Linked DNA regions of Prosthecobacter dejongeii. The protein of the gene in region 2 binds, or shares a complex with, the protein of the main gene of each other region. Links are inferred from orthologs where the notes say so. Each region holds a gene or a part of one and is shown on either strand. Other genes may lie near its edges.

What was found.
Region 1: the proteins of tsaB (region 2) and tsaD are in contact, whole or in part, in a solved structure (PDB 4WQ4), measured with the Escherichia coli proteins. The link is inferred for Prosthecobacter dejongeii from one-to-one orthologs.

Annotation. Positions count from the first base shown.
Region 1 is NZ_JACHIF010000001.1:313,140-318,828, reverse strand. Bases 1,495-4,345 are described here. They hold tsaD (tRNA (adenosine(37)-N6)-threonylcarbamoyltransferase complex transferase subunit TsaD), read right to left. Parts: upstream 3,496-4,345; coding sequence 2,494-3,495; downstream 1,495-2,493. Other genes in these bases: HNQ64_RS01040 (L-threonylcarbamoyladenylate synthase), read right to left, coding at 3,514-4,345; glmM (phosphoglucosamine mutase), read left to right, coding at 1,495-2,282. Outside these bases: diadenylate cyclase CdaA, read left to right, coding at 1-723; more of glmM, read left to right, coding at 918-1,494; more of HNQ64_RS01040, read right to left, coding at 4,346-4,548; DNA repair protein RecN, read right to left, coding at 4,630-5,689.
Region 2 is NZ_JACHIF010000010.1:33,505-38,422, reverse strand. What follows is about bases 1,987-4,918. They hold tsaB (tRNA (adenosine(37)-N6)-threonylcarbamoyltransferase complex dimerization subunit type 1 TsaB), read right to left. Parts: upstream 3,815-4,918; coding sequence 3,158-3,814; downstream 1,987-3,157. Other genes in these bases: thiL (thiamine-phosphate kinase), read right to left, coding at 4,250-4,918; tsaE (tRNA (adenosine(37)-N6)-threonylcarbamoyltransferase complex ATPase subunit type 1 TsaE), read right to left, coding at 3,811-4,245; HNQ64_RS19545 (polysaccharide pyruvyl transferase family protein), read right to left, coding at 1,987-3,082. In the rest of the region: HNQ64_RS19555 (hypothetical protein), read right to left, coding at 1-38; HNQ64_RS19550 (glucuronyl esterase domain-containing protein), read right to left, coding at 123-1,406; more of HNQ64_RS19545, read right to left, coding at 1,838-1,986. UniProt on the Escherichia coli protein: Required for the formation of a threonylcarbamoyl group on adenosine at position 37 (t(6)A37) in tRNAs that read codons beginning with adenine.

The DNA of each region.
Region 1 (5,689 bases), on a different replicon or contig from region 2:
TTCTTCCGCGCCACACGCGGGGCGCGCATCCTCACGGGCCTGCTCATGCTGCTGCTAGGGCTCGCTCTAGTGTCTCAGTTGCTAGAGTTGGAGGTTATCACTTGGTTGCTTCAGCGTATCTCGGTTTTCCTGGCCATCGCCCTGGTCGTCTTGTTCCAGCCAGAGCTGCGCCGTGTGCTGGCAGAACTGGGCAGTCACCGCATGTTTTCGCTGAACCGGCCGGATCCTGAATCTCTCGACGTTCTGCTGGAGGCCATGCAGCAGCTTTCCGCTCGTCGTTGTGGGGCGCTGTTTGCCATCAAGCGTGGCATTGACCTGCGCCTGCTGGCGGAGACGGGGGTGAGTGTGGATGCGCGCCTTTCGCCGGAACTCATCACCACTATTTTTCACCCGAAGACAGCCCTGCACGATGGCGGCGCCATCATTGACCAAGGCCGCATTGCCTCAGCGGGCTGCGTTTTCCCTGTCAGCCAGCGTGAGGTGCGGGACCGCGCCATCGGCCTGCGCCACCGCGCCGCCATGGGTGTGACGGAGGAGACGGACGCCATCGCCCTCATCGTCAGTGAAGAAAGCGGTGCCCTGTCCCTGGCCTACCGAGGCAAGCTGGAGCATGATCTGGAACCGGATGAACTGCGTGACCGTCTCAATGAGCTGCTGACCCTGGGTGCAGCCGCGCCTGAACCTATGCCGGAGGAACCGACCCGTGAACTGGGACCTGTTTAAAAGCTTTTTCACCCGCAACTGGCGCGAAAAATTCGTGGCTTTGCTACTCGCCTTTCTGTTTTGGTTCATGATCAAGAGCCAAATCAGCAGGGGCCCGCGGGACTATCCGCCCCTGCCGCCACTGCGGGCTGTGTGAGGGACTTTGCACGGCTGGCTTTGACACTGGGGCAGTCTTGAGGTAAACCGCGCGCTCTATGTCTGAAAAGCGTCAATTCTTCGGCACCGACGGCGTCCGCGCCGTGGCCAATCGCCATCCCATGACCCCTGAGTTTGTCCTTCGCCTGGGGCAGGCGGCGGCGGCTGTGCTGGGAAGCCGGGCTGCAGGGGGCGAACGGCCCCGCTGCATCATCGGGCGGGATACCCGCGCTTCCGGGGAGATGCTGGAGTCTGCCCTCATCGCCGGCCTGAACTCCGCCGGCGTGGATGTCGTCCTCGCAGGCATGGTGCCCACCCCTGCCGTGGCCATGCTGGCCGCGCAGACCGGAGCCAACTTTGGTGTCGTAGTGAGTGCCTCCCACAATCCTTTTGAAGACAACGGCATCAAATTTGTCCACGGCAACGGTCGCAAACTGAGCGACAAGACCGAGATCGCCATTGAGAAGATCGTCCTCGGCAACACGGAGGAAGCCACCCGCCCGGAGGGGCGCGGCATCGGTCGCGTGAGCCGGATGGCGGACAGTGTGGAGCGCTACGTGGCCCACGCAGTGGCCAGCATGGGTGGCCTGCGGCTGGATGGCATGCGAGTGGCGCTGGACAATGCCCACGGTGCGGCCTCCTACACCAGTGCGCTGGCGCTGGAGCAACTGGGTGCGGACGTGCAGGTCTTTCACAGCGAACCGGACGGCTTTAACATCAATGAAGAATGTGGCTGTACCCACAGCGAGGAGCTGGAGCGTCTGGTTCGCCAGTCCCAGGCTCAGGCTGGCATCGCCCACGATGGGGATGCGGACCGTATTGCCCTCTGTGACGAGGAAGCCATCGCCCTGGATGGGGATGAGCTGATGGCCATCGCCGCCGAATCCATGCTGCGCAAAGGCACGTTGAAGCAGAACACGCTGGCCGTGACCATCATGAGTAACTACGGCCTGGATGACCTTGTTTCCCGCCTGGGTGGCCGTGTGATCCGCACCAATGTGGGCGACCGCTACGTGCTCGAGGAAATGCACTCCCGTGGTCTGAACTTGGGCGGCGAGCAAAGCGGCCACATCATCTTTGGTGACTGGGCCACCACGGGCGACGGCCTCATCGCAGGTCTTCAGGTGCTGAAGATCATGAAGGAAACGGGTGAACCCTTGAGCCAACTGCGCAAGTGCCTCAAAAAATTCCCCCAGGCTGCCCGCAACCTACGCGTGCGCAGCAAGCCGCCGATCACCGAGCTGGCCGATGCCCAGAAGATCATCAAGGAAACCGAGAAAAAGCTGGGCGATTACGGTCGCGTGCTGCTGCGCTACTCCGGCACCGAGTCCCTCATTCGCCTGCTCATCGAAGGCCGTGACGTGGAATACCTCGAAGCCCAAGCCGACAAGATCGCCTCCGCGATCCTGGCGCAGATCGGGTAAGCTCGGAAGCCCGGCGAGATCTTTAGTTTCGCGGATGAGTTGCCGTGAAAAGTATCGTGATTGCTTTGGGGGGCGGGTTAGGACTTGGCAGGGTTTAGAGCTTCCAAGGCTCTCACCCTCACCCAGGCCTCTCCCTCGGGGGAGAGGCCTGGGTGAGGGGATGCTGGGCTGTCCTGGAGGAAACGGCCCTTGAAGATGATCGGCAGGGCATTTACACCAGTGCCAAATTTGGGTCCACATCAGCCTCCAGGGGCGAGGTGTGGCCTAACGAAAAGCGTTGGGCAGCGGCAAAGGCGATCATGCCGGCGTTGTCTGTGCAGAGGTCTGGGCGGGCGAGCAAGAGGGTGAGGCCTTCTTTGGCACAGCGGGCGGTGAGTTTTTCCCGCAGGCCGCGATTGCAACTGACACCACCGCTGACAGTGACGAGCGTTTCACCCGTCTGGCGGGCGGCGAGGACGAGCTTTTCCACCAGCACTTCTGTGATCGCTTCCTGCACGCTAGCGCACACGTCGGCGAGGACAGTGGCGTTTTCGAGGTTGAGCTTGGGCAGTTCGTACAGCACTGCGGTCTTCAGGCCGCTGAAGCTGAACTCCAGGCTCTGACCATCCAGGAAGCTGCGGGGGAAAGCGTAGGCGCGCGGATTGCCCAGGCGTGCCTGTTTATCAATCTCCGGCCCGCCAGGATAGGGCAGGCCGATCATTTTGGCCACCTTGTCAAAGGCCTCTCCCGCCGCATCATCACGGGTGCGGCCTAACAAACGATAGTCACCCACGCTGCGCACCTGCACGAGCATGGTGTGGCCGCCGCTCACGATGAGGGCGATGGAAGGGCTCACGGGGCCATTTTCATCCATGAAGGGGGAGAGTAGGTGGCCCTCCATGTGGTTCACGGCGAGGAAGGGCTTTTTCTCCGCCACGGCCAGGGCTTTGGCCATGCTGGTGCCGATGAGCAGGGAACTGACTAGACCAGGCCCGCTGGTGGCAGCAAAGGCGGCGATGTCGCCAAGCTGCATTCCTGCCTCAGCCAGCACCTCGGCGACCAGGGGGCGAACGTGGAGGATGTGATTGCGCGAGGCCACCTCCGGCACCACGCCACCGTAAAGTCGGTGGATGTCTGCCTGGGAGGCAATGCGTGAGGCGAGTAGGCGGCCATCGGGAGTGCAGATAGCGGCGGCGGTCTCGTCGCAGGAAGACTCAAGGGCAAGGATGGCCATGCGGTGGGAGGGGAAAAATCAGGCCGGGCGCACGGAGGCGCGGCGCAGTTTGTCCATCATGGCCACGCCCATGCCGTGTTCCAGCATCGGTTCAGCGATGATTTCATCCACGCCCAGTTTGTCCAGCTCGCGCAGCACGTAAAAGAAGCGCACCGCCGCCTCCGGCAGCTTGCCATTGCCAGGGCTGAGGATCATCACCTGCTCAAAATCAGCGAGGTCGAGGTAACCATCTTTCTCCTCACCACGGTAGCTCATCAGGGCGTAGCGTTTGCCCTCTTCCGGCGTGAAGTCAGAGGGCTTGCTGAGCAAGCGCAATGGGGTGCGCGGGGCATAGTGGGAGGCGAGCTGGCCAGGCGCCTCGCTGGCACCATCCACCACAGTGCGCGTCATGCGCTCCAGGCGACCGTAGAGTTTCAGATCTTCGGGCGTCACCGGGCCAGGGCGCACGATGGTGATCAGGTTTTTCGGGGTAGCAGGTGTCACCTTGATGATGGTGGACTCCAGGCCATGTAGGCAGGCGCCACCATCCACGATGAGGGGAATGCGGCCGCCCAGTTCGGCCAGCACCGCGCTGGCGGAGGTGGGGCTGATGGCACCGAAACGGTTCGCGCTAGGGGCGGCGATGGGGCGATTCAGGGCGGTGGCTACCCGTTTAAAAATGGGATGGCTGCTGATGCGGACGGCCACGGTGGGCAGGCCCGCGGTGACGAGATCTGGCACGCAGGGTTTCTTCGGCAGAAGCAGGGTGAGCGGGCCAGGCCAGTAGCGCTCGATGAGACGGGCGACGGTTTTTTTCACTTCTTCCGGAATGTCCGCCACCAAGTCCAGCATTTTGATGTCGGCGAGGTGAACGATGAGGGGATCGAAGGTGGGGCGTTCCTTGACCTCAAAGATTTTCGCCACGGCCTGGGGATTCAGAGCATCAGCGGCGAGGCCATAAACGGTCTCCGTGGGAAGTGCCACCACGTCCCCGGCCTGGAGCAGGCGCACAGCCTCCTCCACGGCATGATGCAAAAGGGGCGGTTGGTCGGTCGGCAGAATCGGGGTGGACATGAACCCGCACGTTCCGCCAAGATCCGGCGATTGCAAGAGGGGAGGGGATAAGCAGCGATATCTGAGCTCGACGGGTTTTTCTCAAGCCCTTCCAGCCAGAAGATTGCGTGCATGCTCGCGTGCGGATTCCAGCTTGCCGCCGAGCATGCGGGCGAGTTCTTCGATTCTCTCCCCATTTGCGACTTCGCGGATGTGGGATTTGGTACGGTCACCTTCGATTTCCTTGGTGACGACGAAGTGGCTGGCGGCCAGGGAGGCCACCTGCGGGAAGTGGGTGATGGCGATGACCTGATGCGTGCTGCCCAGGGAGGCCATTTTATGGCCCACAGCCTCAGCGATGTTGCCACCGACGTTGGCGTCGATCTCGTCGAACACGAGAAGGGGCACGGCATCCTGTTTAGCCAGGGCACTTTTTACGGCCAGGAGCACGCGGGACATTTCTCCGCTGCTGGCGGTAAGGCGCAGGGGTTTGAGGGGCTCGCCGGGGTTCGGAGCAAACTGGAAGTCCACCTCTTCTAAACCCTGGCGGGCAGGCTCGGTCAGGGGTGACAGTTGGGTCTCGAAGACACTGCGTTTGAAGCCGAGATCGGCCAAATGAGTGGCCACTTCTTTGGCCAGCTTGGGCGCAGCCTCCGCCCGTTTTTTGGAAAGCTGTTTGCCCAGTTTTTCCACCTCAGCCCGGCGATCCTTGACGAGTTTTTCCAGGCGCTCCAGTTCCTCGCCTCGGTTCTCGATCTTGGCCAGCCGTTGCTCGGCCTCCTGCTGGAACTCAAGAATCGCTGCGACGGTGGGGCCATACTTCCGTTTTAGCGTCTGGATGGTGTGGATGCGCTGGTCCAGCTCTGCTAACTCGGCAGGGTCGGTTTCCAGGTCGTCGGCGTATTCCTGCACGCTGCTTTCCAGCTCGGTGAGCTCAATCTGGGCCGATTTAAACCCTTCAAACATCGTGCTCGTGCCTGGATCAATCTTTTCCAATTCGTGGATATGACGGCTGAGTTCCCGCAGTGCATCCAGAATGCCGCCTTCGCCTTCACCCAGGCGGGCGGTGATGGCTGAGCAGACCTCCGTGAGGCGTGCACCATTAGCAGCGATGCGGTGGCGAGCTTCGATCTCCTCTTCCTCTCCCGGTTTCAATGCGGCA
Region 2 (4,918 bases):
AGGGGTTGGGGTTCGGCTGCCTGAAAACTGGCCTTCATTCCAATAATTATAAACGATTCCGAAAGATCGGCAAATTAATCGTATCTGAAAGACTTATTTTTCAGGCTGCATTTTCCCGGCAGTCACTTGTTGAAGTGTCTTTTGGCAAATCGCAGATACTGCTCCCAGTCATAGCTGGTGACATCATGCTTCCCTGTGCGGATGTGATAGGCAATGGCATCACCCACGGGGCTATCAATCCCGGGTTGTTCGTTGACCCCGTAGCCTTTTTGGCCAAAAAGGGCATACACAGGCTCTGCATTCAGGCCGGAGAGGAACTCGCCTTTGGGGTCTGCCCAGGTATCCTCCACCGCGCTGGCGATGTAGATGGGACGGGGTGCGGCCAGGGCGATGAGCATGTGTTTGTCAATGGGGCAGGCGGCTTCGTTATTGGCGTAGCTGGTGTATGTTTTGGTGAACCAATGAGGGAAGGCTTTGGTGATGATGGCGGTGGTTTCACCAATATTCCGGCGCATGAGGGCTGCGCCGCCTTCGCCTGAATTGTTAGATATGACGACGCCGAAACGCTGGTCCTGCGCTCCAGTCCAGAGAGAGGTCTTACCCAGGCGCGAATGGCCGATGACGGCGAGCTTTTTGGCGTCAATGCTATCGTCGGTTTCCAGGTAGTCGGCGATGCGACTAAGGCCCCAGGACCAAGCGCCGATGGCACCCCAGTCGCCATTTTTCCATTCGGTGTTCGCCCCGTCTTTGCTCAGGATGGCGCGTAGGCCTTCCTTCCAGCCGTCGGCGTGGTCTGGCTCGATGTCCCCATAGTAGTAGGTGGCAACAGCGAAGCCTTGGCCAATGATCATTTCCAGGGGCCAGCGGCTGCTTTCATTGCCACGGCTGGCTTCGGTGGCACGATTGTCCACGATGTGCTTGTCCTTGCTGGGGCGCATCCAGCGTGTGGAAAGAGGAACGTCTGTTTCTGTGCTGACGGCATGGTTGCCACCGAAACTGGGGCCGACGAAACAAGGGGCGGGCTGGGAAAGGCCATTGGGGATGTAAAGCATCACCTCCATGCCGGCCCAAGTGGGATGCTCTGGCAGGGCGATGTGGATGAGCTTGCGCGTGGCCTTTCCTCCAAGGGCGTCTTTTTTGACCTCGCGGGTTTCAAAGCTCACCCTGCCCCAGTTTGCCGGGGTGCGGCCAAACACGTGCTCCTGGAAAAGAGCCAGCACTTCGGGGCGCCGGGTGTTTGTCCAGCCTTCGGCGGAAGAGATCTTGCTGCCATCCTGCGCGGTCAGCAGGGCGGGCAGGGTGTAGGGCGGGATCTTGGACTCGTCGTAGTTGGCCGTCTTTTGCTGGGCGTTGGCCCAGTCTTCACCGATGAGGATCATGAGGGAGAAAAGGATGCTTTTGCGCATGGGGAAATTCATTGTCACAGGGACGGGGTTGGATGGGCAAGTAAGCAATCGTTGCGAGCAGACGCTTTCCTTCAAGGGCTAGAATGACTGGCGGCTGCCGAGGATTGTCTCGACAGGCGATGGCGTATTGAATACAACGCTGAAATGGAAGAGGACGACATCGAACAGCCTCCCGTTTCGGAACCCACATTGGATGAGGCGAGCGAAACGCAGATCAACCGAATGGCTGGCTGCGCGCGGCTGGGGAAGTGGTTGCTCTATCTGCTTCTAGCTGGGATAGCTATTTTCTTCATGTTCCGAGGGTGCTCCTAGAGATGCATAAAGCGAATGATGGAGTGATTTTAAATCTAGCCGTAGGACCTGCGTAAGCTAAGGTTTTGAGATGAATCCCCGTCAGTTTAAATGGGGCAGGCAGGAGTGCCCGCCTCACTTTACATTTTGCCGACGATCTCCATGGTTAGGCGCTGGCGTTCGTGAACGATGGCTTGGCCTTTGAGGGCTTTGGCTTTGGCGGCAGCGGGATCTTTGGCCATGGCGACGACTGCGGGGACGATGCCGGGGATTTCAGATTCTTCGTCCATGTTGAAGAGCCATTCGCCTAGGCCAAAGTCACGCCACATGAGGCCCTTGCTGGTTTGCTCCGTCCAGCGGCAGACGATGGCCGGGATGCCATTGCCGATGCACATGATGGGGCTGTGCATTTCGGCACCGAAAAGGCCGGCACTTCTCACGTAGGTGCTCAGGGCTTCACCCGTGAGCCAATACGTGGACCGCCAGACGACCTTGGCTTTCACATCCTCGGGCAGCTTGTCGTAGAAGTTCTCTTTGTTGACCTCCATTTGGCTGGAGTCTTCAGGGCAGAGCAGGACCTTCATGTCGGTCTGTTTGACCACCTCAATGATGGCCTGGCGCAGGGGACCCAGGTCGTGCTCTTTCATGGCGTCATTGCGTTTCTGTTTTGTTTCATCGAATTTCACGCCGGGCTTCATTTTCCAATAGGGCGTGAAGCGCAGGCGGCCGATGCAGCAGAGGAATTTGCCTTCTTCCAAGCCATGCTCTTTCAGGAAGGCGAGGGCCTTTTCATCATCGCGCAGATCGGTGGCGAAAGCTCCATCTGGGCCGAACTCAAGGATGGGGCAGGTGCACCCGAGCTTCTTGACAAGGCCTAGAGAAACGGTGTCGCGGAAGAAGGCGAACTGGGCTCCACTGAGAACTGAGATGGTCTTGGCGATGGAGCTTTCGGAGGCGGGTTTGGTGGAGGTGGAGCCCTGGGCTGCGACGGTGATGCCATAGACGCCGTAAGGTTTGCCGGTGGCTTCTTTCCATTTCACCACATCATTTTGGGCGACCAATGAGGGACCGGAACCGTGCAGGAGGAAATCGCATTCTTCGAAGGCCTGCTTGAGGTCTTCTTTCTTGAGAATAACCAATTTTGGGAAACGCTTCATCAGCATTTCGTCCACGCCATTGTCCACCTTGCTGGGCCACAGACGCACCTCGACATGAGGAAGATGTTTTTCCAGGAGGGCGAGGACGCCGGGGGTGTGGGCGATGTCGCCAATGTTTACCGTCTGCCAGGAGGAGCGTAGGATGATGCGCGGAGCACGACCTTGCTGGGCGGCGATGGGGGCTAGCGTGGCGGCAAGGGCTGTGGTAAGGAAGTGGCGGCGGTTCATGCGAAGCCAAGAGTCTGCTGCGGGCACTCTTTGGACAAGATTTTTTCTACCCCCGTCTTCTCTGCCACGAAGGAATCAGATCGGCTGGGCCACGCAGGGGACTTTTTTGCCTGCCTTTTTGGCCGTGGTGATGAAGGCCTCTTGCAAATAAACAGGCTCCAGTGACTGAGCTGCTAAGGTTTTGATCACTTCATCGGGGAGCGTTGAGGCAATCAGGGCCAACTTGCCAGCGTCGGGGGGACACAGTTGGACCTGCGGCAAAGCGAGGGGGGGCTTCGCATCGAAGCTAAACCAATCGCCGCCTGCTTCGACAGCGGCTTGAGCCGCAGCGGCATCCACGATCTCGATGGGGCCTAACGTGGATTGCTTCACGGAGGTGAGATAAAACATGCCGCGCCGGGCATCGCCGATCACATGGTAATCGGCCAGAGGGCCACTGGTGATGGAGGGCCAGCCAAAGACGGGCCATCCGCGTGAAAGAGCGATGCCCTGGGCTGCGGCGATGGCGATGCGCACGCCGGTGTAGGAACCTGGTCCTGTGCCAATGACCATGATGGCAGACTCTGCGCCGATGGCGTCCAAGGCCTGTCCGAGCGGGGCAAAGACCTGGGCATTGTGAGAGCGCTCAGCAGTAAAGGCCGCCTCAAAAAGAATCTCAGTGCCCCGCAGCACAGCAATGACTCCGCGAGTGGAAGAGAGGTCGAGAGCGAGGATGGTGCGAGGGGAGATCATGCGGGGGCGGAATCGCTTTCCTTCACCCGTCTTTCGCCCGTGGGCAAGGAGGTGAAATGAAACCAGCGGGTGTGATCTGGCAGGAGCTCAGGAAATAAATCGGCCCACTCCACGATGACCACGCCAGGTTCATCAAGGAAGTCATCCCAGCCGACGGTGAGGACCTGCTGGGCCGTATCCATGCGATAAAAGTCGAAATGGAAAATGGGCACGCGACCGTCCAGGTATTCATGCACCAGGGTAAAAGTAGGGCTGGTGACATCCGCCCGGGAACTGAATCCGCTGACGATGCCCTTCGTAGCCTGGGTTTTGCCCGCTCCTAGATGACCGCACAGGGCAATGACGGTTCCGGGTTGCAGGGTGCGGGCCAACTCGGCACCCCATTCCAGGGTGGCCTCAGGCGTGGACAAGGTGACTTCGGAATCCATCATGCAATCAGGAACGAAAATGCTGCCAGCCGCCGCTAGGGGCAAGTGGGGCGTCTTGTTTTTCTACCAAATGACCGATGCGGGTGAGCTTCAGTTTGGGGAAAGTTTTTTTCCACGTCTCAAGTTTTTGGGCTGAGGTTTTGGGCGAAATGGCCAGCAGGAGTTCGTAATCTTCTCCATCACCCCAGGCCTGCTGTGGTGTGCATCCTGGGGTGCGAGGCAGGGCTGCTAAGTCCACCTCAAACCCCAGCCCACAAGCGTTGGCGAGGCGGGGTAGGTCTTGAGCAAGGCCATCGCTGATATCCATCATCGCATGCACTTTGAGGTTTTTGGCCAGCCAATGAGCCTCGGCCATGCGTGGGGTAAATTTCAGGTGTTTACCCTGGATGGAGCCACCTAGGCGGCCCGTCACATAGAGGTCATCGCCCACGCGGGCCTGGTTTCTGGAAATCCATTGATGGTTAGGCGCGGTGCCAGTCATGCTCACGGTGAGGATGAGTTGATTTCCTCGGGACGTTTCACCGCCGACGATGTTGATCCCGAAAGACTCCGCCATGGAGCGCAGGCCTGCGTACACTTCTAGGGCCCGTTTCACCGGGATATGAGGCGGTGCGATGAAGGTGATGAGGGCATGGCGCGGAGTGGCGGCCATAGCGGCGAAGTCACTGATCACGCG